DNA from 2 places in the Polaribacter sp. KT 15 genome. Region 2 is predicted to be linked to the other one. Evidence: riboswitches for the same ligand, from Rfam matches in the RefSeq annotation. Region 2 holds a riboswitch; the other holds the start of a gene.
The links. A riboswitch is a leader RNA that binds a small molecule or an ion and turns the genes downstream of it on or off. The one in region 2 is predicted to bind thiamine pyrophosphate.
Positions count from the first base shown of each region.

Region 1: it holds a riboswitch for thiamine pyrophosphate, as region 2 does, so the genes downstream of both, B5464_RS04680 (TonB-dependent receptor) here and thiS (sulfur carrier protein ThiS) in region 2, are expected to answer to the same signal.

Region 1 covers NZ_LT670850.1:979,363-995,559, forward strand. The annotation lists gene B5464_RS04610 (exosortase F system-associated protein) at 1-90, shown strand, start outside; gene B5464_RS04615 (hypothetical protein) at 136-540, shown strand; gene B5464_RS04620 (carboxypeptidase-like regulatory domain-containing protein) at 611-2,854, shown strand; gene B5464_RS04625 (heavy-metal-associated domain-containing protein) at 2,880-3,269, shown strand; gene B5464_RS04630 (histidinol-phosphate transaminase) at 3,600-4,790, shown strand; gene B5464_RS04635 (permease) at 4,794-5,912, shown strand; gene B5464_RS04640 (DNA/RNA non-specific endonuclease) at 5,981-6,787, opposite strand; gene ahcY (adenosylhomocysteinase) at 7,033-8,346, opposite strand; gene B5464_RS04650 (4'-phosphopantetheinyl transferase superfamily protein) at 8,410-9,036, shown strand; gene B5464_RS04655 (geranylgeranylglyceryl/heptaprenylglyceryl phosphate synthase) at 9,162-9,884, shown strand; gene pnuC (nicotinamide riboside transporter PnuC) at 9,888-10,520, shown strand; gene B5464_RS04665 (AAA family ATPase) at 10,481-11,140, shown strand; gene arfB (alternative ribosome rescue aminoacyl-tRNA hydrolase ArfB) at 11,142-11,546, shown strand; gene B5464_RS04675 (BamA/TamA family outer membrane protein) at 11,554-12,753, opposite strand; TPP riboswitch at 12,914-13,006, shown strand; gene B5464_RS04680 (TonB-dependent receptor) at 13,140-15,557, shown strand; gene B5464_RS04685 (RNA polymerase sigma factor RpoD/SigA) at 15,836-16,197, shown strand, end outside.
Region 2 covers NZ_LT670850.1:127,072-143,268, reverse strand. The annotation lists gene B5464_RS00735 (hypothetical protein) at 142-1,170, opposite strand; gene B5464_RS00730 (cold-shock protein) at 1,438-1,890, shown strand; gene aroB (3-dehydroquinate synthase) at 1,964-3,022, opposite strand; gene B5464_RS00720 (proline dehydrogenase family protein) at 3,112-4,272, shown strand; gene B5464_RS00715 (LETM1 domain-containing protein) at 4,272-4,556, shown strand; TPP riboswitch at 4,602-4,696, shown strand; gene thiS (sulfur carrier protein ThiS) at 4,741-4,944, shown strand; gene thiC (phosphomethylpyrimidine synthase ThiC) at 4,963-6,819, shown strand; gene B5464_RS00700 (thiamine phosphate synthase) at 6,940-7,539, shown strand; gene B5464_RS00695 (hydroxymethylpyrimidine/phosphomethylpyrimidine kinase) at 7,545-8,312, shown strand; gene thiE (thiamine phosphate synthase) at 8,302-8,949, shown strand; gene B5464_RS00685 (thiazole synthase) at 8,955-9,722, shown strand; gene thiH (2-iminoacetate synthase ThiH) at 9,726-10,841, shown strand; gene moeB (molybdopterin-synthase adenylyltransferase MoeB) at 10,847-11,908, shown strand; gene typA (translational GTPase TypA) at 12,026-13,798, shown strand; gene B5464_RS00665 (hypothetical protein) at 13,892-14,269, shown strand; gene B5464_RS00660 (nitrate/nitrite transporter) at 14,278-15,456, opposite strand; gene B5464_RS00655 (hydroxymethylglutaryl-CoA lyase) at 15,541-16,197, shown strand, end outside.

The sequences.
Region 1 (16,197 bases), 850 kb from region 2:
CCATTTTACATCAGAAGATTTATTATTCATCCATTATTTTTACTGATACTTTTACCTGCATTTTACTTTCAAAAATTAAGTAATCGATAATTTAACTAAATTTTTTGTGTTTCTTATTGTAAATTTGCATCAGAAATGAAAAAATATCTAACTAAAATAACCGCTTTTTCTCTAGCATTTTTAGTGCTATTTTCTACCTTTTCTTTTACGGTAGAAGCGCATTATTGTGGTGATTTTGTTGTAGATATTTCTTACACAGGTGAAGCTGAAGTTTGTAAAACAGACATGACAAATGATCTTTCTATAGCTATGAAAGATTGTTGTTCTGATGAACAACACAAAATTGAAGGTCAAGATGAATTACAAGTAAACTCTGACAAACAATTAGATTTTAGCAAACAATTTTTCTTAACTTCATTTTTAACTTCTTATAAAAGTTTATTTGTTACAAAAGACTTTGTTAAGATTTATCATAAAAATCCGTATCCGCCAGGTACAGATAAAAACTTCTTGGCTTTATACCAAACCTTTTTAATTTGATTTTATTCTAATTCTTACTAAAAACTTCATTTATGAAGTATAGTTTTAATTTTAATAAAGTCACATATCAATGAAAAAAAATATACTTAGTGGTCTTATACTACTATTTCCTATAATTATTCTTTCTCAAAACAACTTAAAAGGAATGATTATGGACAAAGAAAATCCTAAAAACAATTTAGGTGTTGCAGGCGCAACTGTAAATTGGTTAAACACAAATATCGGTGCTATAACTAATGAAAAAGGTTGGTTTAAGATACCTTATAAAAAAGAGTATAAAAAACTAGTTGTTAGTTACATTGGCTACAAAACAGATACAATTAGAGTATTAGACTTAACACCAATTCATCATTACATTACGCAAGAAAGCAACTTAGCCGAAATTACAATTAAAAGTAAAAGAGATGCTGTGCAAAAATCTTTATTTGCAACTGCAAACACTTTTACGGTAAATAACGATGAACTTCTAAAAGCTGCTTGTTGTAATCTAGCAGAGAGTTTTGAAACAAATCCGTCGATAGACGTTAGTTTTTCTGATGCTTTAACCGGCACAAAACAGATTCAAATGTTAGGACTAAAAAGTCCGTATTTACAAATAATGCAAGAAAACATTCCTTCTATTAGAGGTGCAGCACAAGCTTTTGGATTAACTTTTACGCCAGGTACTTGGGTAGAAAGTATTCAAATTACAAAAGGAGCCGGATCTGTAGTTAATGGTTACGAAAGTATTTCTGGACAAATAAACGCAGAATTAGTAAAACCTTTTTCTGACAATACTTTCTTTCTAAATGCATACAGTTCTCTTAACGGTAGATTAGAATTAAACACACATTTTAATAAAACGGTTTCAGAAAAATGGCAAACCGGTTTATACATTCATGGTAATTATAGAGGAGAGAAATTTGACAAAAACAACGACAATTTCTTAGACGCACCTTTATCAAATCAAATAAATGTTATGAACCGTTGGCAATATACAGATGCTCAAAATGGTTGGGTTAGTTTCTTAAATGTTCGTTATTTAAATGATGAAAAACAAACAGGAGAACTTAATTTTAATCCAGAAACAGATAAAGGCACAACCAATGCTTGGGGAAGTGAAATAGACACCAAACGTTTTGAAACATCGGCAAAAATTGGATATGTTTTTCCAGAATTACCGTTTCAAAGTTTTGGTTTACAATTAGCTTATAGTAATCATCAACAAGACTCTTATTTTGGTTTACATATATATGATATTAAACAAGAAAGTTTATACTCTAACTTACTTTTTAACTCTATTATTGGTGATACAAGATCAAAATTTAAAACAGGTATCAACTTTACTTATGATAACTTTGAAGAACTTGTAAACACCACAAATTACAATAGAAAAGAAAATTCTATCGGAGCATTTTTTGAATATGCTTTTGACAATTTAGACAACTTTAGTGTAACCGCTGGTATTCGAGTAGATGCACATAATTTATTAGGCACATTTATTACTCCTAGAGTTCACCTAAGATATGTTCCTTGGGAAAAAGGAGTTTTTAGAGCTTCTGCTGGTAGAGGAAAAAGAAGTGCTAATATTTTTGCCGAAAATCAGCAATTATTTGCAAGTTCTAGACAAATAAACATAGATGATATTGGTGGGAATTTCTACGGATTAAATGCTGAAACTGCATGGAATTTCGGAGTTTCATATCTACAAAAGTTTAATTTACTTGACAATAAAGGAGATATTACTTTCGATTTTTACAGAACCGATTTTAGCAATAAAGTTGTTGTAGATTGGGAAAATCCGCAAGCAATTTCTTTCTACAATCTAAATGGTAAAAGTATTGCAGACAGCTTTCAAGTTGAAGTAAATTACGAATTGGTTAAAAATTTAAACTTAAGAACCGCATATAAGTATTTTGATATTTCTACGGATTATAAAAACGGTAATCTGCAGAAACCTATACAGCCTAAAGATCGTTTTTTCGCAAACTTATCTTACGAAACAGTTGCTAAAGAAAATGGAAATCAATGGAAGTTTGATATAACTTATAATGCAATTGGTAAGCAACGTTTACCTAATACTGCAAACAATCCTATTCAATATCGATTACCAGAATATGCAGATAATTATAGTTTATTAAACTCTCAAATAACCAAAGTCTTTTCAAATAAATTTGAAGTTTATTTTGGTGGAGAAAACCTAACAAATGTGCAACAAGAAAACCCTGTATTAGGTAACGATAATCCTTTTGGACCAAATTTTGATACTACAATTGTATACTCACCAATATTTGGTAGAACAATTTATGCAGGTTTACGATTTAAAATAAAATAACAAACTCTATAAAAATTAATAAAAAATGAAAAAATTAATATTCGCATTCAGTCTATTTCTAATTGGGTTTTCTGCACAAGCACAAGACGTTAAAAAAGAAAAAAAGAAAAATGCAAAAGTAAGTTTTACTGTAGACGGTATTTGCGGTATGTGTAAAAAACGAATAGAGACAGCAGCTTTAAAAACAAAAGGTGTAAAGTTTGCTATTTGGGATGTTAAAACGCATCAAATTAATGTAATATTAGATGAACGAAAAACACCTGTCGACACTTTAAAACAAAACATCGCAAATGTGGGCCATGATATAAAAGGGTTTAAAGCAACAGATGAAGCATACAATTCTGTGCATCCTTGTTGTAAGTATAGAGACAGCAAAATTATAGAAGATCATAACGGCGAGCTGAAAAAACAGTAATAAAAAAAAGCTTCATTTATATAAATGAAGCTTTTTTTTTGCAACAAACATTTCACCTAGAACTAGGATTACAATATGTTTCAGCTAACTTAACAATAAACTTTATATATAAATCTCTTAGCTAATTTTTAAATATTTCAACCCAATATCAGAATACATTATCTACAACAAAATTGAATTTTTAATAAATTTAAATTATTAAAATGTGATTTTTAGTTTAAATTATTACAATAAATTTAATTAATTGTGATTATTGTTAAATATTCCATACTTCAAAAAATTAAAAGTTTTATAACTTAGTAAGGTCAACTTTTTATAAAACACAAACAAATGAATTCAACAAATTTTAATAGAAGAGAATGGTTAAAAAAAGGATCATTAACCCTTGGCGCATTGGCATTAGTACCTCATGATATCTGGAGCAGCAATGTTGCCAACGCTCAAAAAAACAACAGTACTTTTTTATACAGTTCTAATAATTATTTTAATGAATATACACCACCATTAGTAAAAGAAGAAGCTTCTTTAACAATATTAAGGTCTAACGAAAATCCTTATGGGCCACCACCAAAATCAGTAAAAGCATTTCAAAATGAAGTTTTTGGAGGAAATAGGTATTCTTGGAAATCTTTAGGCGGATTAAAAGAAAAAATAGCTAAAAACGAAGGTATTAAAACCAATCAAATTTTAATGGGACCTGGTTCTTCAGATTTATTAGAAAAAGTTGCCATGGTTTTCTTTCAAAATGGAGGTAACGTTATAAGTGCAGACCCAAGTTACATGTCTTTAATTGTTGTTGCTAAATCTGTTGGTGGTAATTGGAAGTCATACAAGTTATTAGAAGACTCTCAGCATGATTTAGATGCTATGGAAGCAGGAATAGATGAAAACACTAAGCTAGTTTATATATGCAACCCTAACAACCCAACCGGTTCTATTACAGATGCTAAAAAACTAAGAGATTTTTGTAGTAGAGTTTCAGAAAAAGTACCCGTTTTTGTAGACGAAGCTTATTTAGAATTATCTAAAAATGGTTTAAGAGACTCTATGAATACTTTAGTTGCAGAAGGTAAAAACGTAATTGTTGCCAGAACTTTTTCTAAAATACATGGTATGGCAGGTTTAAGAGTGGGTTATGCAATTGGTAAAAAAGAAACATTAGATATTATTAGCGAAATTACACGTGGCGGTATGGGAATTACCGGTCCTTCTATTGCTGCAGCATCTTCTAGCTTAGACAATCAAGAATTTTTAGATTCTTGTAAAACAAAAATTACCGATGCTAGAAATTATACCATTGCATACTTAAAAGAAAACAATTTTTCTTGTTTGCCTTCTGAAACCAATTTTTTAATTTTTGAAATACCAATGGAAGGAAGAGCATTTCTAAAGAAAATTTACGCAAAAAATGTTGCCGTAAAATCTTTTAAATTCTGGGACAAAAATTGGTGTAGAGTAAGTATTGGTACTATGGATGAAATGAAGAAATTTACCAATGCTATGACAGAAATATTTGTCTAGTATATGGATGGTGCATTAGAAAAATCTATTTCGTTTATTCTCTTTATAATCATAGGAATCATCTTAAAAAAGAAAATTTCTGTAGGCGATGAAACCAATGGATTAAAAAAAATAATTCTTACACTTGCATTACCCGCAACTATTTTTATTGCTTTATTAAAAGTTAAAATTGATGGCAATCTGGTGTTGTTTCCATTATTAGCATTAGCTTTTAATGTAATACTTTTTGCGGTTACACCGTTGTTATTAAAAATTATTGGTGTTGATCCTAATTCTGATAAAGGTAGAAGTGCTAAACTTTTAATACCGTCTTTGGCTCCTGGGCTTTCTTGCTTTGCTTTTATTTTAGAATTTTTAGGTGATGGATATTTAGCAAAAGCTGCTATGGCAGATTTAGGAAATAAGTTTTTTGTGCTTTTTTTACTTTATTTAGTCGCCTTAAAATGGCATTATAACAATGCAGACTTCGAAGCAAACTCGTTAAAAACAAAACTTAAAGGTCTTTTAAAAGCTTTGTTATACGAACCTGTAAACATTTTTATAATTGTTGCATTGGTATTAGTTTCTTTTGGAATTACTTTAGATAAAATTCCAAATTTTTTATCGATGACGTTAAGTAGACTAAGCTTTATAATGACGCCTTTGGTATTGCTTTTTATTGGTTTAGCGGTTAAAATTAAAAAACAACAATTCTTTCAGTTGTTTTCTTTATTGCTTTTAAGGGCTTCGTTTACCCTTTTATTAATTGCTGCCGTAATTTCTTTTGCAGACTTAACAGTTACTAAAGATATTTTAGTAATGATTGCTTTCGGATTAAGTTCTGCTAGCTTTTGGCCTTTTGCTCATATTTCTGCAATACATTTAAAAGAAACCAAAGAAAAAACGGTTAAAAGAACTTTTGATATCAATTTCGCATTATCAATATTAGCACTTTCTTTACCAATTTCTGTATTATTAATCTTAGGAATTTTAACTGCTGGAGATACTTTTGCTAAAACTAGCAACATTTTTATACTATGTGGCATCCTATTTTTTATAGGTGTTTTGTATCCTATATATCTAAAGATTAATAAAAAAGTGAGTTTAAAAAAAAGTGAAATTCAATTTTCTGTAGATAAATAACATAATTATTTATACTTTATTAGTTCTAAAAAAACCTTTCAATTTATATTTGAAAGGTTTTTTTTTAGTTAAAAACTCCAGTTTTTATAACTACTAGAACTTTCTAACCTTTCTTCTAAACCATCTTCTAGTTCTTTAAAAAAGTCGATACCTGTTAATGCTTCTATTTTATTTACAGAAACAACAAATTTATACAATGGTAACTTCGAGTCTTTATGTGGTACTAAAAAAGCAATCATTTTGATTTTGCTATTCGTCTTGTCTAAAATTACTTTATAAAATTTTTTTGGCACAGCTACATTTTCGCTTCCAATTGTTTGTAAATTGTTTTCTAAAACACCGCCTGTTATTACAAAAATACCATCGTTTTTCTTTGCCCAATAACGTACTTTTTGTTCTAACCGATTCCAGATACCAGCATTAAATGCATGTTTCTGCGGACTGATATTACTTGTTAAAAATGTTTCGTCGTGCGCTGTTTTTGTAAACTTTCTATCTCCGGCAGGACATAAATGTCCTCTATCATAACCCGAATTTTTGTAATTACGCCAATGTGCTGCTTTTGTTTTTACTGTATTATCTATTTCAAAATAAGGTCTTTTAAAATTATTTCTACTTAAATCTGATGCTTTTAATTCGTAAGCAACCCATTCTGCTTGTTCGTGTTTTTCGCTGTAAGATAAAGAGTAATGTTGATGATGCACTACTTGATTTGTAGTACTTGTTGGCAAAAAATATTGACTTGTTGCTGCTTTTGGTTTTTTACCTTCTTCTATTATAAAATCTTCTTTTTGATTGTCTAAAAACTGTTCGTAACCTAGAACTGCAATTAAAATAACAACTGCTATTATAGAGAGTATTTTCTTCTTTGTCAAGATTGGTTTGTTTAAAATTCTTAATAACTGTAAAGGTATGAAAGAATGTTAAAAATAGGCAAGTAAGCATGCGTTAAGGATTGAACGGTTTGTTTGAGCTCTTTTTGAGGAACAAAAAAAAGCGAGTAGTGAAAGCCTGTTAAAACGCCCAAAATAAAAAACTCTCTCAAATTAATGAGAGAGTTTTGAGTTTTAAAAAATTGTTTTGTCATTTATTACTAGTAACGACAAAACGTTATCTTTTATTAGTACCTGTAATGTTCTGGCTTAAATGGTCCTTCTACAGTTACACCAATATAAGAAGCTTGCTCGTCTCTTAATTCTGTAAGCTCTACTCCTATTTTTGCTAAGTGTAATTTTGCAACTTTTTCATCTAAATGTTTTGGTAACATGTACACATCATTTTTATACGCGTCTGCATTTGTCCAAAGTTCTATTTGAGCCAAAGTTTGGTTTGTAAACGAGTTAGACATTACAAAACTTGGGTGCCCAGTTGCACAACCTAAGTTTACTAAACGTCCTTCTGCTAAAACAATAATATCTTTGCCGTCTATAACGTACTTGTCTACTTGTGGTTTTATAGTATCTTTTGTGTTACCGTGGTTTTTATTTAACCAAGCCATGTCAATTTCGTTATCGAAATGCCCAATGTTACATACTATAACTTTGTCTTTCATTGCTTCAAAATGACGCCCTTGAATAATATCTTTATTACCAGTTGTTGTAATAATAATATCAGAATTTGCAACTACAGTTTCTAATCTTTTTACTTCGAAACCGTCCATTGCAGCTTGTAATGCACAAATTGGGTCTATTTCTGTAACAGTTACAATAGAACCTGCTCCTTTAAAAGAAGCTGCTGTACCTTTACCAACATCACCATAACCACAAACTGTTACTCTTTTACCAGCTAACATAATATCTGTTGCTCTACGAATTGCATCTACTGCAGATTCTTTACAACCATATTTGTTATCGAATTTAGATTTTGTAACAGAATCGTTTACATTAATTGCTGGCATTGGTAACGTTCCGTTTTTTACTCTTTCGTAAAGTCTGTGAACACCAGTTGTAGTTTCTTCAGATAAACCGTTAATTCCGTCTGCTAATTCTGGATATTTATCTAACACCATGTTTGTTAAATCTCCACCATCATCTAAAATCATATTTAATGGTTTTCTGTCTTCACCAAAAAATAAAGTTTGTTCTATACACCAGTCAAACTCTTCTTCTGTCATATCTTTCCAAGCATAAACCGCAGTACCTGCTTCTGCTATTGCAGCAGCCGCTTGATCTTGCGTAGAAAAAATATTACAAGAGCTCCAAGTAACCTCTGCACCTAAAGCTTGTAAAGTTTCTATTAAAACAGCTGTTTGAATTGTCATGTGTAAACATCCTGCAATTCTAGCTCCTTTTAATGGCTGCTCATTTTTATATTCTTCTCTTAAAGACATTAAACCTGGCATTTCTGCTTCAGCTAATAAAATTTCTTTTCTTCCCCATGCAGCTAAAGAAATATCTTTAACTTTATTTGGTACGTAAGCTATTTTTGTGCTCATATTATGTATATTTATATTCTAATTTTTCGAACTACAAAGTTACGACATCCATTTTAAAAAAGTATGCCTCTTTACAAAAGTTTAACGGTAAATAATAACACCAAAGTTCTAATCTGGAAGATTGATGAATCTTTTAACGAATTAAATAAGAACGTTTTACTAACCCCAAAAAGTAGAACACGTTTAGAGAGCATGAAATCTGATTTGCATCAAAAAGGTTTTTTAAGTGTAAGGCACTTACTGAAAGAGGTTGGTTATACAGATGAAGATTTAATGTATGATGAATTTGGAAAACCGCATTTAAAAGATGGTAAATACATTTCGATTACGCATTCTTTTACTTTTTCTGGCTTGATAATTTCTGATAAACTTCATGTTGGGATAGATATTGAAATGCAGCGAGACAAAATTTTAAAAATTGCACATAAATTTACACCAATAGAAGAATATAAAACGATTGCAAATCATGATGCATTGGTAAGCAAATTAACCATAGTTTGGGGTGCAAAAGAAAGTTTATATAAAATCTACGGAAAGAAAAAATTACTGTTTTTACATAATATTTATATTGAAGATTTTAAGTTTGAAGATCAAAAAACTACAGGAGCTATTAGATATGATGGCGAAGAATTCTCTTACAACATAGAGTTTTTAGAGTTTGATGGTTTTACCTGCGTGTTTGCATATTAAGTATCGTTATTGTGAAGAAATAAAGTAATCTTTAATGTTTAAAATAAGATTACTTGTTCATTCTTACAGAAACAAGTTCTGCATAAATCCTCGTAATCACATTCAGCTTTTGTATTTTCGCATTCGTGAATATTTACCAAAACATTTTATTAGCGAAAAAAGAAGGCAAAAAGTTATTGGCTGTTCTTATAGATCCAGAAAAAATAGATTTAGAAAATATTGCTATTTTCTTTGAAAAAGTTCACCAATCTATTGCAACACATATTTTTATTGGCGGAAGCACAGATGAAAATAATCAAACAGAAAATGTAGTTTCAGAAATTAAAAAAACCACACATTTACCCGTAGTTTTATTTCCTGGTGATGTTTCTCAGATTTCAGAAAAAGCAGATGGAATTCTATTTTTAAGTTTGCTTTCTGGCAGAAACCCAGAGTATTTAATAGAACAACAAATAAAAGCGGCGCCAATATTAAAAAACATTCATATAGAAATTTTACCTACAGGTTATATTCTTATTGATGGAAAAAAAGAAACTGCAACTCAAAAAGTAAGTAACACAAAACCAATCTCACAAGAAAATGTAGATTTGATTTTAAATACTGCTTTGGCAGGCGAATTCTCTGGCAAAAAGTTAATCTATTTAGAAGCTGGTTCTGGTGCAACAGTTCCTGTGCATAATAGTATCATCAATGTTGTAAAAAAAAACTTGTCAATTCCTTTAATTGTTGGTGGCGGAATTCGTTCTAAAGAACAATTAGATATAACTTTTAATGCTGGTGCGGATATAGTTGTAATTGGTACTGCTTTTGAAGATGATGAAACCTTTTTTGAGGACTTAAAAAAATAAAAAATGACAGAAATTTTTAACTTCTTGTTTGAGCAATACAAAACATACGAAACAATAGATATTGTCTTAGAAATTATTGCCGTTATTTTTGGGTTTTTATCGGTTTGGTATTCCAAAAAAAATAAAGTTTTAGTTTTTCCGACAGGAATGATAAGTACCTTAATTTTTGTGTATTTATTGCTAAAATGGGAACTTTTAGGCGATATGATGATTAATGCTTATTATTTTATAATGAGTATTTATGGTTGGTATATTTGGACCTACAAAAGCGATGGAGAACACGAAACACCAATTTCTAAAACTACTTATAAAGAGAAAAAAATAAGTGTTTTAATATTTATAGCAACATTAATTTTTGTGTACGCTGTTTATACTTATTTTGAAAAATGGACAAATTGGACTGCTTATGTAGATACATTTACAACTGCCATTTTCTTTGTAGGTATGTGGTTAATGGCGAAACGTAAAATAGAAAACTGGATTTTTTGGATTATTGGAGATTTAATTTCTGTACCTTTATATTTATACAAAGGATTTACCTTTACTAGTTTTCAATATTTCGGATTTACTTTTATTGCCATTTTTGGCTATTTAGCATGGAAAAAGAACTTAAACAAGAACCCATTAACATCGTAAAAGTTGTTTTATTTGGCCCTGAATCTACAGGAAAAACAACACTTTCTAGACAATTAGCACGCTATTACAATACAGTTTGGGCTCCGGAATTTGCACGCGAATATCTGCAAGATAAATGGAACAACGAGCGTAAAACTTGTGAGAAAGAAGATTTATTACCAATTGCAATTGGGCAAATGAAACTAGAAAATTCGTTAGCAAAAAAAGCAGATAAAATACTTATTTGTGATACAGATTTATTAGAAACAAAAGTATATTCAGAAGAATTTTATGGTGGTTTTGTAGATGATAAACTAAATGAAGCAGCTACTAAAAACCAATATGACTTATATCTTTTAACCTATATAGATACTCCTTGGGAAGAAGATGATTTACGTGACAGGCCAGAGGAAAGACTCGAAATGTTTAGAGCGTTTGAAAAGGCCTTAATAAAAAACAAAAGACCCTATCTTTTATTAAAAGGAGATAAAGAAACAAGATTAAAAAACGCTACAGAAGCTATCAATAAAATTATTGAAACGAAAGATAATTTACACTCATTTTCAGATTCATTATTAGATTTAGATATGCATTTTTTACATCAGAATTCTGCAGATTTCGGAAATTCTTTAGATTATTAAAATGAATTTAGAATTATTATTAAAAGAATTAAATTTTAAAGCAATTAGAAGTTCTGGTGCTGGTGGGCAACATGTTAATAAGACATCTTCTAAAATAGAATTAACTTTTAGTTTAGAAAATTCTTTTGCTTTTTCTGATGAAGAAAAAACTTTACTACAAAAAAACCTTTCATCAAAACTTACTAAAGAAAACACTTTAATACTCTTTTGCGAAGAAACTAGATCTCAGCACAGAAATAAAGAACTTGCTATCAAACGGTTTTTAGAATTAATTAAAAAGAATTTAATTGTCGCAAAAAAGCGAAAAAAGTCGAAACCTTCTAAAAGTGCCATCAAAAAAAGATTAGATTCTAAACAGAAAAACTCGGTAAAAAAAGCACTTAGAAAAAGACCTAAATTAGACTAAATACTGTTTAATAAGCTTCAGCAATATTTACGTAAAAATTACCATCTGTTTCGTTACCAGCACCATAATCAAATCTTATATTTAATTTCTCTTTTTTATCTAACATAAAACGAAGCCCTACACCATAATTTAACTTTAGATCGCCAATATTTAAATCAGTAGTTTTGTTAAACACATCTCCTGCACCAATAAAACCTACCAAACCAAATCTACTATCTTTAAACGTTTTTCTATATTCAATTTGTGCTGCTAATAAATTTTCTTCAATAAATCTTCCTTCTAAATAACCACGCATTATTTGTTCGTTTCCTAATAATGCCAACTCAGATAATGGCACATTTCCGTTCGCAAAATGACCAACTGCTTGTACAGCAATTACATCATTGTTAGATGCTGAAACTTTAAAATAATGACGTAAATCGAAACGTGTTAAATCAAAATCATGCGTTCCGCCCATAGATGTGTTGTAAAAACCTCTAGTTAACTCGAAATACCAACCTTTAGATGCATTTAAAATATTATCTCTACTATCATACAAAACTGCCAACTCAACACCTGTAGAAGTAGAACCATCATAACCTGTTGGTCTAGTTGCATCTAACAAACCATTTTCTTCAACTTTAGTTTTATAAACTTTGTTGTATCTAACTCCACCACCTAAAAATAAATATCTTGTAAACGCTCTTTTTAGCAAAATTGGTTCAATTAAAAATTGATAAGTATCATAAATTTCTTCATTAGATTCTGGTGTATCTGTACCAATTCCGTAGTAATATTTTGGATAATTTTGAAAACTCAAATTACCAGAAATCACCCATTCTTCTTGATTTGTAAAAATCTCGAATCCTGAATAAATAAAAAATTGATTATTTAAAGTGTACAACATAGAAACAGGCATATTAGACGTTCTTGTTTCATCTCCACTTCCTTTAAATTTAAACAAATATTTTGCACCAACACCAAACCCTAAACTAGTTTCTGGCGAATAACTAACAATTGGTGCTGTAATTATTTTTGATAAATACAAGGTAGAATCTTTAGCTACTTTATCTTTATTCGGATAAAATGTAAAATATTCTACAAATTTATCTAAACCGGTTTCTTTTTTAGATTCACCTTCCTGAGAATAAGCAGATAAAGTGAAGAGAAAAACAAAAAATAAATTAACTGTTATTTTATAAAGGTTGTTTGATGGATTATATTTCATGATTGATTGATATTTTATACAAATTTAGTGCTGATTTTTTATACACATTAACTCATATAAAATTTTACTTATCGGTAATGGTTGTTGAAAAACTTAACTAAAAGTTAAAATAAATCACTTTTTAGTTCCGCATTAAACTATTCTAGCTTAATTTTGCATTGTTCTCATAAAGGGGTGCTTTAAAAAGGCTGAGATCATACCCAAAGAACCTAGAACAGGTAATGCTGTTTAGGGATTTATAACAAAGTCATTAAGAAGTTTTAACTACAGTAGGTTTAAAAAAATAAAACACTATTACGTTGCAAACTCTTCTAAATGCCAAAACTAATTATTCAAAAATAGTCACAGAATAATTGCCTCTTTTTATTCGTTTTATATTATTTAAAATGAAAAAAATTACAATTTTTTTATTCTTATTAGTAAGTATACTTACAAATGCACAATCCTTTAAATTTTCTGGAACTGTAATAGACGAAAACGAAAACCCTTTACCAGGAGCATCTGTTTACATTAAAGAAATTAAAAAAGGAACATCAACAAATTTTAAAGGAAATTTTAGTTTGCAACTTAAAAAAGGTACTTATACAGTAGAAGTTTCTTTTATTGGTTACAAAACTATTTCGCAAAGAGTTTTACTTTCTAAAAACGAAGAGTATTTTATAAAACTTAAAACAGGTTCTATGGTTTTAGACGAAGTTTTAGTTGCTGCCGTAAGAGCAAATACCGATGCTCCGGTTACATTTTCTAACTTATCTAAAAAAGAAATTGCAAAACGTAATCTAGGTCAAGATATTCCTATTCTTTTAAACTACATGCCTTCTGTTGTTTCTTCATCAGATGCTGGTGCAGGTGTTGGTTACACATATATGAGCGTGCGTGGTTCTAACGGAGAAAGAATTAATGTAACCGTTAATGGTATACCTTATAACGATGCAGAAAGCCACGGTACTTTTTGGGTTAATTTAGGTGATTTTGCATCTTCAACTCAAAACTTACAATTGCAACGTGGTGTTGGTACTTCTACAAATGGTTCTGGTGCTTTTGGGGCAAGTTTAAATATTTTAACAGATGCTGCTCAAGAAGAAGCATCCGGAGAAATATCAAACTCTTTTGGCTCTTTTAACACAAGAAAACATACAGTAAAATTTAGTACAGGTAAAATTAACGATCATATAGAAATTGCAGGTCGTTTGTCTAATATTTCTTCTGATGGATATATCGACAGAGCATCATCAGACCTAAAATCTTACTTTTTACAAGGAAGTTATATTGATGATAATACCTTAATAAAAGCAATTACTTTCGGAGGGAAAGAAAAAACCTACCAAGCTTGGTACGGTACGCCTAAAGTAAGATTAGAAAATGACGCTCAAGGTATCGAAGATTATATTACAGATAACTTTTTAAGTGATAGCGAAGCAGAAAATTTAAGAAATTCTGATAGAAGATACAATTATTACACTTATGATAATGAGGTTGATAATTACGAGCAAAACCATTATCAATTGCACTGGAATGAGCAATTAAACGATAATTGGTCTACAAATTTAGCATTAAACTACACAAAAGGTTCTGGTTACTTCGAACAATATAAAGTAGAAGAAGATGCAGTAGATTTTAATAATTTAATTGTTGATGGTTCAGATGTTATTGTAAGACGTTGGTTACAAAATGACTTTTATGTTGCTAACTTTAATGCTAATTACAAAAATGAATCTTTAAATGTAATTTCTGGTGTTTCTTATTCAAATTATACCGGAGATCATTTCGGAGAAGTGATTTGGGGAGAAGATTTAGCACCAAACACAAATATTAGAGATCAGTATTATTTTTCTGATGCTAAAAAAACCGACTTTTCTGTTTTTGCTAAAGCAAACTTTAAAATTTCAGAAGATCTTTCTGGTTACTTAGATTTACAAGGTCGTTTTGTTAACTACCAAACAAATGGTATTACTTCTGATTTAGAAAACATTGCAGTAGATGCAAATTTTGATTTCTTTAATCCTAAAGTAGGACTAACATATAAAGTAAATCCTAATAATAGTTTATATACTTCTTTTGCTGTAGCTAATAGAGAGCCAAATAGAAATGATTTTGAAGGTGGTGTAAACACACACGAAACTTTAAATGATTTAGAATTTGGTTGGAGATTAAAAAGTGAATATGTAAAATTAAATACAAATGTGTACTACATGAATTATAAAAACCAGTTAGTATTAACTGGTGCTTTAGATGACGTAGGTGCACCTATTAGAGCTACTTCTGGAGACAGTTATAGATTAGGTTTAGAAATAGATGCAGATATTTATTTAAATGAATATTTCTCAATTAAACCAAATGCAGCTTTTAGTTCTAATAAGAATAAAAACTTTGTTGCCAAAATAGACGGTACTTTACAAAATTTAGGAAATACAGACATTTCATTTTCTCCGGACGTAGTTGTTGGAAATATGTTTATCTACAAACCATTAGAAAACCTACAAATTTCTTTCTTATCTAAATATGTTGGCAAACAATATATGAGTAACTTAGGTAGCAAAGTTTCTAATAGTGATATTATAGACAGTTATTTTACTTCAGATTTAAACTTTGTGTACGAAGTAAAACCTACTAAAATTTTTAAATCAATTGTATTTACTGCTTTAATAAACAATATTTTTGATAGAGAATATGTAGACAGAGGTTACTATGGTACTTTTGATGACACCTGGTCAGATCCAAATAAAACAACTACTTTAGATTATGCCGGTTTTTACCCTCAAGCAACTAGAAACTTCTTAGTTGGTGTAACGCTAAAATTCTAAAAAAACATACTTTTTTAATCAATTTTGGTTAATAAAATCACAAAACGAGCCTTTTTCTTTGAAAATCGCTCGTTTTTCTGTATATTGAAATTCTATGAAAAAACTTTTAAACTTCAATTTTTTTAGCATAAAAACTACGCTTTTCTACAGTGTTTTTACCAAGAAGTTTTACCCACAAGTTTTCTAGACATCTTATCCCTTTTCTTTTTTTCTCTTTTAAAGAACAAATCTAATTAAAAGAGTAGCTCACTTCATTCAAAAAAATAAACTAAAAATTTATGAGACAACTTAAAATTGTAAAGCAAGTAACCAACAGAGACGCAAAATCTTTAGAAAAATATTTTCAAGAAATAAGTAAAATAGGTTTAATAACTGCAGATGAAGAAGTAGAATTGGCTCTAAAAATTAAAACAGGAGATTCAATTGCGTTAGATAAATTGGTGAAGGCTAATTTAAGGTTTGTAGTATCTGTAGCTAAGCAATATCAAGGGCAAGGTTTAAAACTATCAGACTTAATAAACGAAGGTAATTTAGGTTTGGTAAAAGCTGCAAAACGTTTTGATGAAACAAGAGGTTTTAAATTTATTTCTTATGCTGTTTGGTGGATTCGTCAATCTATAATGCAAGCTTTAGCAGAACA
Region 2 (16,197 bases):
TATTACTATTAAAAAAGAAAGTGTTACTGAAATTTGGTGTTTTTTTAACAATAAATTAATAAACAAAAAAAAGCCTTCCGAATTAACGGAAGGCCCAACATTAACATAAAACATTCAACCAAAAATGTTTTTGTATAATTTTTATTCTTTATGTAAATACACAGCAGAAGCAGATGCTAACGAGGTATTGTAAGAAGGTGTTAAATTACCTCCATTATTTATGTTATTAAATGCTAATATTCTTCCTCCGCCGTTTCCAGCTTCAGCAATAAATACAGTTTTTGTATCGCTATCATAAGCAACATCAACAGGATTACCTAATAAAGTACTTGCACCAGAAACTCTTGTTTGTTGCGAAACTGCTAAAGTAGCATTGTTAGCTGTTGCGTTAAATTTTGATGTAAAATCTTCAATAATATGAAAACCACCATCGTCTTGTCCGTTAGAAGCTTCACCAATATCTGTTAATATCATAACATCAGTTGTAGCATCATAAGTTAAACCATGCGTTCTAACAATCCCTTCAATGGCAATTGTTTTTGTAGCCTCTACTGTTGCTGTACTTGTATTACTTAAAAAGTTAGAAAATACTGCTAATTCATTTGTAGTATCAACAATCGCAAATAAATCATTTCCTTTAAATACAATTCCCCATAATTTAAAGTTTGTTGTAATTGTATTTCTTAAAGTAAAAGAATTTCCATTTTTAGAGTAGATAAATAATCGACCATCTTTAGTAGTATCATCTCCGTCTACATCTGCATTATCTGCAACCACATAAAAGTTACCACTTACTGCCAATTCTCTCGGACTTGTCATATCTAAAGAACCTGTAACACCAACATTAGCTGTTAAAGAAGTACCAGAAACATCGATACCTGTATAACCTTCTAAACCAAATGTGCTTCTAGAAGCTTGCACAACAAGGTCTTCTGAACCGTCATAATAAATTCCGTCTGCTTTTGTAGTTGCAGTTGTTATTGTAGATATTGAGATATTATTCATATCAGATACATTGTACATATTTACATTTCCATCAGAATTATTTGAAGTAAATAAAACTTTGGTTTCTGTTTGTAGGTCTAAGTCTAAATCTGTATCATTATTAGAACAAGAAGTTAAACCAAGCGTAGTAGCACATACTAGTGCCATAATTTTAATAGATTTCATTCTGTTTATTTTTAGTTTTCAGGTATACATACGAAGTAAATTGATGTATGGTTTTTTAAAAATGATTTTTTCTGAAAAAAGTTAATTTTTAGCATATTGTTGGTAATCAGCAATTAAAAAGTATGTATTATTCCTTTAAATTTTGTACCTTTGTCGCTGTAAGACAGAATACAATTCCTTCATTATACTAGTTAGCCTTAATTAGATTTTCTTGTAACGTATTTTATCTTTCTAGAAATATTAATAAAAAAAACCTTTTGTATTTTAATGGCAAAATCGCAGCAAACATTTAGTAAAAGTGAAAAAGAAAAGAAACGTTTAAAAAAACGTCAGGATAAGATTAAAAAAATGGAAGCTAGAAAAGCTGCCAAAGAAGAAAATGGGTCTACAGGAATTCAATTTGCTTATGTAGATCATAATGGTAATTTAACAGATACTCCGCCAGATCCAGAATTAAAAGTAGAGTATGAATTAGAAGATATTCAAATTTCTGTAACTAAAAAAGAAGATTTACCAGAAGAAGATCCTGTAAGAAAAGGTAAAGTTTCTTTCTTTGATACTTCTAAAGGTTTCGGATTTATTATTGATACAGAAAATAACGAAAAGTATTTTACACACGTAAGTGGTTTGATAGATCAAATTGCAGAAAACGATAAAGTTTCTTTCGAATTAGAAAGAGGTATGCGTGGTATGAATGCAGTAAAAGTTAAGAAAGTATAATTTCATTTTTACAACATATAAAAAAAGCCTTTTCAATTGAAAAGGCTTTTTTTATATGTTGTAAAAGTTTATGTTAATTATTGTAAAACTCCATACTTTCTATAATTAAATCTACAGGTACTTTGCAATCAATTTTGTAATCTTCAAAATCATTTAAAAGCACAAAATTAACTTGTCCGTTTACATTTTTCTTATCGTGCTTTAATAATTCTAAAATTGCAGAAAAATCTTCTTTTAATAAATCAATTTTGTCGTAAATAGATAGTACAACATCTTTAACCTCTAAAACTTTTTCAGTAGGAAAACCTAAAAGTTTTTCAGACATATAACTTTCGCAAACCATACCAATTGCAATAGCTTCGCCATGAGTTAAGTTTTCTTTGTCTTCAGATTCTAAATAAAAAGATTCTATAGCGTGCCCTAGTGTATGACCAAAATTTAAAATTTTGCGTAAGTTTTGTTCTTTAGGATCTTGTAAAACAACTTCGTTTTTAATTTCTATAGATCTAAAAATTAAGTCTTTAATATCTAAGCCTTTGTTGTTTTTAATTTCATAAAACAGTTTACTATCATAAGTAATACCATATTTAATAATTTCTGCAGTACCAGATTTTATTTCTCTTTCTGTAACTGTTTCCAAATAATTGGTATCAACAATAACCATTTCTGGGTTTGCAAACAAACCAATTTGATTTTTTAAAACACCTAAATCCACACCAGTTTTACCACCAACAGAAGCATCTACCATAGAAAGTAAAGTTGTAGGGATATTAACAAAATCAATACCTCTTTTGTAACATGAAGCAACAAAACCACCTAAATCTGTAATAACGCCACCGCCTAGAGTAATTACCAAACTTTTTCTATCTCCGCCCAATTCTGTAATCGCGTTCCAAACGCCAGCACAGGTTTCTAAGTTTTTATTTATTTCACCAGATTCTATTTCGATAACTTCAATACGAATATCTGTTTTTAAATTTGGAATAAATTTAGGGTAACAACATTCAAAAGTATTTTCATCCGCTAAAATAAATAGCGTAGAGTAGTTTTTGTTAGAAATTAAGTTTGATAGTTCTTCGTATCCTTTTTCTTGAAAATGAACAGGATAACTTACGGCTTTTATAGATTTCATCATTTTAATATTGAATGTGCAAATTAAATAGAAATTATTGAATTATTTACAGTCTTAGACTATCTTTGTTCTAAATTAAAATCTAACGAATGAAATTTTTTGATAATACTGAAATTGCATTTTCATTAAAAACAGACTCAGAATTAGAAAGAGCATACTTTCTTTTTAAGATGATACAGAACCAACCAATGGTTAGAATAGGTACAGCTGTAACAAATTTCGCTTTAAAAGCACATTTACCTGTAGAGGGTTTAATTCGTTCTACAGTATTCGATCATTTTTGTGGTGGTGTAACAGAAGAAGACTGTTTACCAAACATAGAGAAATTGTATACAAAAGGAGTATCTTCTGTGTTAGATTATTCGGTAGAAGGTAAAGAAGGAGAAGAGGTTTTCGACTTAACTTTAAAGACTATTTTAAAGATTATTAATTTTGGTGAAGAAAAGAAATCGATTCCGTTTGCGGTTTTTAAACCTTCTGGTTTTGGTAGATTTGCTCTTTTTCAAAAAATTACAGAAAAACAAACCTTAACAGTAGAAGAAAAATCTGAATGGATTCGTGTAAAAGAGCGTTTTCATACTGTGTGTAAAGCAGCAGTAAAACAAGATGTACCTTTATTGATAGATGCCGAAGAAAGCTGGATGCAAGATGCAGCAGATGATTTAGTTGAAGAATTGATGGAAAACTACAATAAAGAAAAAGCAATTGTATTTAATACATTACAAATGTATAGACACGATCGTTTAGAGTATTTAAAAGGTTTATACGAAAGAGCTTATCAAAAAGATTTTCATATTGGTATGAAAGTAGTTCGTGGTGCTTACATGGAAAAGGAAAGAAGTAGAGCAGAAGAAAAAGGATATGAATCTCCTATTTGTGCAGATAAACAAGCAACAGATAAAAATTATGATGCTGCTATTTTATATATGATGGAACATAAAAAAATGGCTTTATTTGCAGGTACGCATAATGAAGAAAGTTCTTATTTACTTTTAAAATTAGCAGAACAATATAAAATAGAAAAAGATGATAAGCGCTTGTGGTTTGGTCAATTATATGGTATGAGCGATCATATTAGTTTTAACCTAGCAGATTTAGGTTATAATGTTGCTAAATATGTTCCTTTTGGTCCTGTTAGAGATGTAATGCCTTACTTAATTAGAAGAGCAGAAGAAAATACATCTGTAGCAGGACAAACAAGTAGAGAATTAAATTTGATTAAAGCAGAGCGAAAACGCAGAAAAATATAATGCAAACGATAGATGAAATAAAAATGTTGTTGCATCGAAACAAACTTAGATTGCACCAAGAACTGTTGCAAAGTAAAGAGGCAATGCATTTAATAAGAAAATCTACACATTCGACGTTAACAGAAGAAGAGAAGTTAAAAATAAAAGTGCAGTTATTAGATATTTGCAAAGCAATACCTGCTTTTACTGTTTTTATGCTTCCGGGTGGTGCATTATTATTACCCTTACTAATAAAATTAATACCAGACATTTTACCATCAGCATTTAGAGATGATGTAAAATAATTTTAAAAAAATATAATTTTAAAAAAATAAAAGATATATTTGTCTTGTAAACTTTAGGAGTAGCTATTAAATTAGTTTGAGAAACATCCTTAGAACCTGATTTGGTTAATACCAACGTAGGAAAAAGTTACCTAGATTTAGTTATATAACTACCTCTCTTTGGTTTACAGTAATATTTATACTTATGATTACTATAAATGTAAACCAAGAAAATCAACAATTTTCTGAAGAAATATCAATAGAAGAATTAATTTGTTTTTTGAAAATAAAAACAAACGGAATTGCTATTGCCGTTAATTCTAATGTTATAAAAAAAGAAAATTGGTCTTCTAATTTACTTCATAATAATGATAAAGTTTTAATCATAAAATCTACTCAAGGCGGATAAAACTTACAACTATAAAAAATGAAGAAAAAAGACACAGCACCAAGTAAAGGAATCACTAGAAATCCTTTTCCTAATTCAAAAAAAGTATATGTAAAAGGTAAACTGTATCCAAAAATTAAAGTAGCAATGCGCGAAATAGAATTAAGTGATACGGTAGATTCTATGACCAAGAAAAGAACAGCAAACGAGCCCGTTACTGTGTATGATACTTCGGGTCCGTATACAGATCCTACCAAAGAAATTAATATTCATAATGGTTTAGAAAGAATTAGAGAAGAGTGGGTCTTAGAAAGAAATGATGTTGAGCAGTTAGATTCTTTTTCTTCTAAATATTGTAACGAACGTTTAAATGATAAAAGTTTAGATCATTTACGTTTTAATCATTTACAAAAACCACTAAGAGCAAAAAAAGGGCAGAATGTTACACAATTACATTATGCTAAAAAAGGAATAATAACTCCAGAAATGGAATACATTGCAATTCGAGAAAACCAAAAAATAGATGAGATTACACGTTTGTCTAAACAACATCCAGGTCAAGATTTCGGTGCAAGTATTCCTGCAAAAATATCGCCAGAATTTGTTAGAGAAGAAGTGGCAAGAGGTAGAGCAGTAATTCCATCAAACATTAATCATCCAGAAGCAGAACCTATGATTTTAGGTCGTAATTTCTTGGTTAAAATTAATGCTAATATTGGTAATTCTGCTACTACTTCTTCTATAGAAGAAGAGGTAGAAAAGGCGGTTTGGGCTTGTCGTTGGGGTGCAGACAATATTATGGATTTATCTACCGGAAAAAATATTCATGAAACTAGAGAATGGATTATTAGAAACTCACCGGTTCCTGTTGGTACAGTGCCTATTTATCAAGCTTTAGAAAAAGTAAACGGAGTAGCAGAAGATTTAACTTGGGAGATTTTTAGAGATACATTAATAGAACAAGCAGAGCAAGGTGTAGATTATTTTACAATTCATGCCGGTGTGCGTTTACGTTATGTGCCAATGACAGCAAAAAGAATTACCGGTATTGTATCTCGTGGAGGTTCTATTATGGCAAAATGGTGTTTAGCACATCATAAAGAAAGTTTTTTATATACACATTTTGAAGAAATTTGTGAAATTATGAAAGCGTATGATGTTGCTTTTTCTTTAGGAGATGGTTTAAGACCAGGTTCTATTGCAGATGCAAATGATGAGGCACAGTTTGCAGAATTAGAAACTTTAGGAGAATTAACTAAAATAGCAAGAAAGCACGAAGTACAATGTTTTATTGAAGGTCCTGGTCACGTGCCAATGCATATGATTAAAGCAAATATGGACAAACAATTAGAAGCTTGTGATGAAGCTCCTTTTTATACTTTAGGACCTTTAACCACAGATATTGCACCAGGATATGACCATATTACATCTGGTATTGGAGCAGCAATGATTGGTTGGTTTGGTTGTGCAATGTTGTGTTATGTAACTCCAAAAGAGCATTTAGGTTTACCAAATAAAGAAGATGTTAGAACCGGTGTGGTTACTTATAAATTAGCAGCACACGCTGCGGATTTAGCAAAAGGACATCCAGGTGCACAACACAGAGACGACGCTTTAAGTAAAGCACGTTTTGAGTTTAGATGGGAAGATCAGTTTAATTTAGGTTTAGATCCAGAATTAGCAAGAGAATATCATGATGAGACTTTACCAGCAGAAGGAGCTAAAATTGCACATTTTTGTTCTATGTGTGGTCCTAAATTTTGTTCAATGAAAATTTCTCAAGAAGTTCGAGATTTTGCAGCAGAAAATAAGGTTGAAGGTGATGAGGTTTTTGCAAAAGGAATGGAAGAAAAATCTAAAGAATTTAAAGATAAAGGTTCAGAAGTATATTTATAATATACTTTTGCCATAAAAGCGCTTCTACGTCTTGGGGGAGACGTAGTTGAGCTTTTTTTTAATATAGATTGATTACTATTGAAATATTAAAAGGTGTTTTTTAGATAATTTTTACTACTTATGATAATACTTATTGCGCCAGAAAATGATATTTCTAATGAAATAGAAATTTTAGATACTTTGTTTAAAGAAGGGCTAGAGTATTATCATTTAAGAAAACCCAATAAATCGAAAGAAGAATATTTACAATACTTAAGCCAAATAGATACAGCTTTTCATTCTAAGATAGTTTTACATTATTATCATGAATTGATTCACGAATTTAATTTGAAAGGAATTCATTTTCAAGAGCAAAAGCGAAGAGATGTTTTAGAAATCGGAGCAGATTATTTATCTAATTTTAATTTGAAGGGTAAAACGATAAGCAGTTCTTTTCATGAACCAAAAGAATTAGAAAGTTGTAAAATAAAATTTGATTATAATTTATTAAGTCCGGTTTTTTCTTCAATTTCAAAACAGGGTTATCAAGGTAGAGGTTTTGATGTAAATCATATTGATAAACCAATCATTGGAATGGGAGGCGTAAATAAAGAAACAATACCAAAAGTTTTAGATTTAGGATATAATGGTATCGGAGTTTTAGGTGGAGTTTGGAATGCGAAAAATCCTATTGAAAGTTTTAAAGGTATTAGAGATCAGTATAAAGTAGCTAAAGGTTAATTTTTATGTTAGATGATAACAACTTTATTTTAACTATTGCAGGCCTAGATCCATCTAGTGGTGCTGGTTTAACGGCAGATATAAAAACTTTTGAAGCACATGGTTTATACGGTTTATCTGTTTGTACAGCTGTAACTGTTCAGAATGATATTAATTTTAAACATTGTCTTTGGATTGCAGAAGAGGTTATTATTAGTCAAATAGAAACTTTATTCGAAAGGTTTTCTATTGATGTAGTTAAAATAGGTGTTATCGAATCTTGGGAACGTTTATTTAACATTATAAATAAATTAAAAGCGTTAAATGCATCAATAAAAATAATTTTAGATCCTGTTTTAAAAACTAGTAGTGGTTTTAATTTTCATACAAATCAAAATCTAAAAATTTTAGAAAAAATACTCACATCTTGTTTTTTTATTACACCAAATTACGATGAGATTAAGGCTTTGTTTCCTAAAAAAGATATTGAAGAAACGATAGATTTTATGGCGAATAAAACAAACCTGTATTTAAAAGGCGGACACAGAAAAGAGCAGAAAGGTTTAGATGAGGTTTATTACAATAGTTTGGTTCAGTTAAATATACCACCAATTGCTGAAAAAGTTTACGAGAAACATGGCAGCGGTTGTGTTTTATCATCTGCATTAGCTGCAAATATAGCTTTGGGTTTTGGTATAGATGATGCTTGTAGAAAAACAAAGTTATATACAGAACAATTTTTAAATTCTAATACAAGTTTATTAGGAAATCACAAAAATAGAAATGATAAGTAAATTACATTATATATCTCAAGGTAAATCACCAGAAGAGCATTTGCAAAATATTCAAAACGCATGCAGCTCTGGGGCAGAGACAGTTCAATTACGTTTAAAAAATGTAGAGGAAGATATAGTTTTAGAAACAGCAAAAAAGGTTAAAGAAATTACAGATAATTTTCAGACAAGATTAATTATAAACGACTATTACAAAGTTGCAATTGCTATAAAAGCTGATGGCGTTCATTTGGGTAAAACAGATGCTTGTCCTAATTTGGTTCGTAAAGAACTAGCGTCTTGGCAAATTATTGGTGGTACTGCAAACACTTTAAAAGATTGTAAAGCTTTATTAGACAAAAAAGTAGATTATATTGGTTTAGGTCCGTTTAGATTTACAAATACAAAAGAAAATTTAAGTCCGGTTTTAGGAGTAGCAGGTTACAAAGTTATTTTAGAAGAATTAAAAACTACAGTGCCAATAATTGCAGTTGGTGGCATCACTTTAAGCGATGCAGAGTCAATTATTGAAACAGGTGTTTACGGATTGGCTGTTTCATCAGAAATAACTAATAATTACAATGTAATTTCAAACTTTCATAAAATATTGCTTAAAGATAGAGCTCAAGAGCAAATATTTAAGTTTGATAAAAATTAAGTAGCATGGAAAAATTAATAATTGCCGATAAAACATTTAATTCTCGCTTATTTACCGGAACAGGTAAATTTAGTTCGTCTAATTTAATGCAAGATGCACTATTAGAGAGTAAAAGCGAATTGGTTACGGTGGCATTAAAAAGGGTTGATGTGACGAATGAGGAGGATGATATTTTAACGCATCTAAGTCATGAAAGAATTAATTTATTACCAAATACTTCTGGCGTAAGAAATGCTAAAGAAGCAGTTTTTGCTGCAGAATTATCTAGAGAAGCTTTACAGACAAATTGGGTAAAATTAGAAATTCATCCAGATCCTAGGTATTTGTTGCCAGATCCTATAGAAACTCTAAAAGCTGCAGAAGAATTGGTTAAAAAAGGTTTTGTAGTGATGCCATATATTCATGCAGATCCTGTTTTATGTAAACGATTAGAAGAGGTAGGTGTACAATGTGTAATGCCTCTTGGTGCTCCGATTGGTAGTAATAAAGGTTTAAAAACAGTAGATTTTTTAGAAATTATTATCGAGCAATCGAATGTGCCAGTTATTGTTGATGCAGGTATTGGTGCTCCTTCTCATGCAGCATTTGCAATGGAAATAGGTGCAGATGCAGTTCTTGTAAATACAGCAATTGCAGTTTCTAAAAATCCTGTGGCAATGGCAAACGCCTTTAGAATGGCAGTTGAAGCTGGTAGAATGGCTTTTGAAGCAAAGTTGGCTCCTGTAAATAAAAAAGCAGTTGCAAGTAGTCCGTTAACATCATTTTTAAATTAAAAGATGCGCAACTTTAAAACACTTTTTGATACTTATAACTGGAGTGAAACTTTAAATAGTATTTACAATAAAAACAATAAAGATGTTGAGTTGGCGCTTTTAAAAGATAATCTAGATTTAGAAGATCTTAAGGCATTGTTGTCTCCTGCAGCAAAACCACATTTAGAGCAAATGGCTCAAAAAAGTCATGCACTTACTAAAAAGAGATTTGGGAATACAATACAAATGTATGCACCCATGTATCTAAGTAACGAGTGTCAGAATATCTGTACGTATTGTGGTTTTAGTATGACTAATAAAATACCACGAAGAACGCTAACAGATGCAGAAATTTTAAAAGAAGTTGCCTTCCTAAAAAAGAAAGGATATGATCATATTTTGTTAGTTACTGGCGAAGCAAATAGAACCGTTGGTGTAGATTATGTAAAAAATGCGATTCAATTAATACGCAGTAAATTTTCTAACATAACTATAGAAATTCAGCCTTTAAATACAGAAGATTACATTCTTTTAAAAGAAAATGGATTATATGCCGTACTTGTTTATCAAGAAACCTATCATAGAGAAGAATATAAAAAACATCACCCAAAAGGGAAGAAATCTAATTTTGATTATCGTCTAGATACACCAGATCGATTAGGTAAAGCCGGTGTGCATAAAATTGGTTTAGGCGCTTTATTTGGTTTAGAAGATTGGAGGGCAGATAGTTTTTTTACAGCTTTACACCTAAAATATTTACAAAAGACGTATTGGAAAACTAAATATTCGATTTCTTTTCCTCGATTAAGACCGCATTCTGGTGGTTTAGAACCAAAAGTAGAAATGACGGATAAAGATTTAGTACAAACAATTTGTGCTTTTCGTTTGTTCGATGAAGATGTAGAATTGTCTATGTCTACCCGAGAAAGTGAAATATTTAGAAATCATATCGTTAAATTAGGAATTACTTCTATTAGTGCCGAGTCTAAAACAAATCCTGGTGGATATTCTGTTGAACCACAATCTTTAGAACAATTCGAAATTTCTGATGAAAGAAGTACAGAAGATGTTGTAAAAATGTTAAAAAATAATGGTTTAGAGGTTGTTTGGAAAGATTGGGAACATTTTGAAAAGGTATAATTTATATGAATTTATCTACCGAAGAATATCAACAATACAATCGTCATCTTATTTTAGATAAAATAGGAGAACAAGGACAATTAAAATTTAAAAAAGCAAAAGTTTTAGTAATTGGAGCTGGCGGATTAGGTTGCCCAGTTTTACAATATTTAAGCGCTGCAGGTGTTGGTAATATTGGTATTATTGATGATGATGTTGTAGATCAAAGTAATTTACAACGTCAAATTTTATATACCATTGATGATATTGGCTTGTCGAAAGCTAAAGTTGCCGCAAAAAGATTATCAGCATTAAATCCGTTTATTAAGTTTGATGTTTATCAAGAGAAATTAACAAGAGAAAATGCTATTCGATTATTTAAAAAATATGATATTGTTGTTGACGGATCCGATAATTTTTCAACAAGATATTTAGCAAATGACGCATCAGTTATAGCGAATAAACCATTAGTTTACGGAGCAATTTTTAAATTTGAAGGCCAAGTAAGTGTTTTTAATTACAATAATAGTGCAACTTACAGGTGTTTGTATCCAACGCCACCAAAGCCAGATGAATCACCAAATTGTTCAGAAATTGGTGTATTAGGTGTTTTGCCGGGTATTATAGGTAGTTTTCAAGCAAATGAAACGATAAAAATTATTTGTGGAATAGGAAATGTGTTGTCAAATAAATTGTTATTATATAATACATTAACAATGCAGCAAGTAACTTTAAATTATCAGAAAAACACTAAAATTGATATTCAGAAATTAGAAGAGAATTACGATGTTTTCTGCGGAATAGAGTTAGACATTGAAGAAATTACTCTTACTTCTTTAAAAAGCAATATTTCTGATTACAATTTGTTAGATGTTCGAGAAGATGACGAGAGAATAAATTACCATATTGGAGGTCAACATATCCCGTTAAGTGATTTGAAATCAAGACTAAAAGATGTAAATGTTGATAAAAGTTTAGTTGTTTATTGTAAATCAGGTGTAAGAAGTACAAAGGCTATCAGAATTTTAAAACAGTATTTTCCTTCTTTAAAATTAATTAATTTAAAAGGAGGTTGTTTCGTAAAATAATACACCATAATCTTCTCTTAGATATATTTATAGTTATTAGATAGTTAAACTTTTTTGGTTTGAAACCAATCTTTAAACTAAAAACACTACTTTTGCACGAAATTTAAGAACGCAAGAATGCAACCAATTAGAAACATCGCTATTATAGCCCACGTAGATCACGGTAAAACAACGTTAGTTGATAAAATTATAGATCAAGCAAAAATCTTAGACGAACGTAAAGAACGTACAGATTTATTGCTAGACAACAACGATTTAGAACGTGAAAGAGGAATTACGATTCTTTCTAAAAACGTATCTGTAAATTATAAGAACACAAAAATTAACGTAATTGATACTCCTGGTCACGCCGATTTTGGTGGAGAGGTAGAGCGTGTATTAAAAATGGCTGATGGTGTTTTATTATTAGTGGATGCATTTGAAGGGCCAATGCCACAAACTCGTTTTGTATTAGGTAAAGCCTTAGAATTAGGATTAACACCAATTGTAGTTGTAAATAAAGTAGATAAAGAAAACTGTACTCCAGATTTAGTTCATGAGAAAGTTTTTGATTTGATGTTTGCTTTAGAAGCAACAGAAGAGCAATTAGACTTTACTACAATTTACGGTTCTGCAAAGAACAATTGGATGTCTACAGACTGGAAAAATGAAACTGACAATATCGTACCTTTATTAGATGCTGTATTAGAATCTATTCCAGAAACTAAATACAACGAAGGTACTGCACAAATGCAAATTACTTCTTTAGACTTTTCTGCTTTTACAGGTAGAATTGCAATTGGACGTGTATTTAGAGGTGATTTAGAAGCTGGTAAAGATTACATGTTATGTAAAGCTGATGGTTCTACTAAAAAAGTTAGAATTAAAGAATTACATGTTTTTGAAGGAATGGGTAAAGTACAAGTAGATAAAGTACCTTGTGGTGATATTTGTGCTATTACTGGTGTAGAAGATTTTGAAATTGGTGATACAATTGCAGATTTAGAAAATCCAGAGGCATTACCAAGAACAGAAATTGATAAACCAACAATGAGTATGTTGTTTACTATTAACAACTCTCCGTTTTTTGGTAAAGAAGGTAAATTTGTAACATCTCGTCATTTACGTGACAGATTGTTTAAAGAAATGGAAAAAAACCTTGCATTAAGAGTAGATACTACAGATTCTGAAGATAAATTTAACGTTTTCGGACGTGGAGTTTTACACTTATCTGTATTAATTGAAACTATGCGTAGAGAAGGATATGAGTTGCAAGTAGGTAGACCACAAGTTATTTTAAAAGAAATTGACGGAGTGAAATGTGAGCCTTACGAGACTTTATCTATCGATGTTCCAGAAGATGTTGCTTCTAAAGCAATTAATTTAGTATCTCTTAGAAAAGGAGATTTATTAATCATGGAGCCAAAAGGAGATTTACAACATTTAGAATTTACAATTCCTTCAAGAGGATTAATTGGTTTACGTAATAAAATTTTAACTGCAACAGCAGGTCAAGCTATTATTAACCACCGTTTTTCTGAATATGGACCTTATAAAGGTGATTTCTCTGAGGATATTAAAGGTGCAATTGTATCATCTGCAGCAGGTAAAGCAACAGCTTATGCTATTGATAGATTACAAGATAGAGGTCGTTTCTTTATTGATCCTAATCAAGATATTTATATTGGGCAGGTTGTAGGAGAAAACTCGAAAGCCGATGATATGGGTGTAAACTTAATTAAAGGTAAAAAATTAACCAACGTTCGTTCTTCTGGTACAGATGATAGTGTTAAAATTGCACCGAAAATTGATTTTTCTTTGGAAGAATGTATGGAGTATATTAAAGCTGATGAGTATTTAGAAGTTACTCCAGAAAGCTTACGTATGCGTAAAATTAATTTTAGACCATAAAAATATATTAAAATACCTTTTTGATTATAATAATCTAAGATTATTAATATCTTAAAAACGCCACTTTTTAGTGGCGTTTTTTATATTTGTACTATGAGTGAATTTATCCATTTTTTTGAAGTTTTAAAGGAAAGTATAACAAACGATGAGTTTGTTAAATTAACAGTTAGTAAACCCATTAGAAAAAGTGAAGGTTTATTAAATGTATATGCACGTTTGTTTAAAATTGATGACAAAGATGTTTTCGAATTAAAGTATCGTTATACAGATGATAATCAATTTAAGCAATTTACTTTAGAAGAATTAAAATCAGAATTAGAAAGTTTACTTATAAATAAATTTAGAACAGCTTGCTTATTTACTTTAAATGAAGATTTAATTGTACTTGTATCTAAAAAGAAACTTGTTTCTTACAGGGATAATGCGCCAAGTTTTAAAAATAAATTACCAGAAATACCTTTACAATCTTAAAAATATTATTAGTTTTTAGAAAATTTACTACTAGTTTTTAAAGCGATTAAACCTAGAATAGGGCCAATAGCTAATATTAAGTATATAAATGTTGTGTTGGTTGTATGATATATATAACTAATTATTTGAATGCTTAAAATTGTAATGGCATAACCTATACAGTTTACAATTGTAAGAGCTGTACCTTTATCTTTTTTTGGAGCACTTTTAGCGATTAGCGTAGAAAATAGTGGCGAATCTGCAATAACAACCATTCCCCAAAATAATAGAAAACTAATAAAAATTATTGCATTATCAACCATAAAAATAAAAGGAGATATCAAACAACAAAAACAAGATAAAAGTAAAGACCAATAAGCTGTTTTTTTTGTACCAATAGCCGCCGCAACATTGCTACCAACAATACATCCAATACTTCCTATAGAAATAATAAAAAAAGATAATAATGGAATTTTAAAGTTAACTTCATGTAAGTTAGAGTATGTAATTAAAAGTATCGGTACAAATGCCCAAAAGGTATAAAGTTCCCACATATGACCAAAATATCCAAAAGCAGCTTGTCTAAATTGGTTGTTTTTAAAAACTTTATAGCAAATAGAAATGTCTAAAGCGGTTCCTTTTTTTCGATAAGGCCCATTAGGAACTAAAATAAATAATAGTAATCCACCAAAAATGGCTAATATCGAAATGAATAAAACAATATTTTGCCAAGAATAGTCTTGTAAACTATCTTTAAGTAGATGTGGTAAAGCAGTTCCTAACACTAAGGCACCAACTAAATAACCTAAAGATTTTCCCAACCCTTTTTCAAAATAATCCGTAGCAATTTTCATCCCAACAGGATAAATTCCTGCTAAGAAAAATCCTGTTAAGAATCTTAATAAAAGTAAGCTAAATAATGTGTTTTCATTAAAAATTAAACAACCATTAAAAACTGCGCCTAAAGCGGCACAAAAGAAAAATACTTTAGAAGGCGAGAATCTATCTGCTATAGAAAGTAGTGCAAATAACAATGTTCCTAAAATAAAACCAAATTGAACTGCAGAAGTTAAATTTTCTAAGGCATTAGTTTTTAAACTGAAGTTATCTATTAAATCTGTTAATACGGCATTGCTTGCAAACCATAAAGACGTACAACAGAATTGAGAAATAACAATTATAAGAAGAACAAATTTGTGATGTTTCATTTAGAAAGCAAATTTATTGAAAAGAATGTAATATTCAATTTAAAATTAACATTGAAATCAGTTTGTTTTTTTATCTTTGATTTGATGAAAAAAGTCAAAATTATAGAATGTCCTAGAGATGCAATGCAAGGTATAAAATCTCATTTTATTGCAACCGAGCAAAAAGCATTATATATAAATTCTCTTTTAAAAGTTGGTTTTGATACTATTGATTTTGGTAGTTTTGTATCTCCAAAAGCTATTCCGCAAATGCGAGATACGGCAGCTGTTTTATCAAGATTAGACTTATCGAAAACAGATAGTAAATTATTAGCGATTATCGCAAATATTAGAGGTGCAAATGATGCTTCTGTTTTTGAAGAAATAGATTATTTAGGATATCCATTTTCTATTTCAGAAAACTTTCAAATGCGTAATACGCATAAAACAATAGCCGAATCTTTAGAAACCTTAGATGCGATTTTAAACATTGCAGATAAGTCTAATAAAGAAGTTGTGGCTTATTTATCAATGGGATTTGGTAATCCGTACGGAGATCCTTGGAATGTTGAAATAGTAGGTGAGTGGACAGAAAAATTGTCTAAAATGGGCGTTAAAATTTTATCGCTTTCAGATACTATTGGTAGTTCTACACCAGATGTTATAGAATATCTATTTTCAAATTTAATTCCAGAATACTCAAATATAGAATTTGGGGCGCATTTACATACAACACCAGATAAATGGCACGAAAAAGTAAAC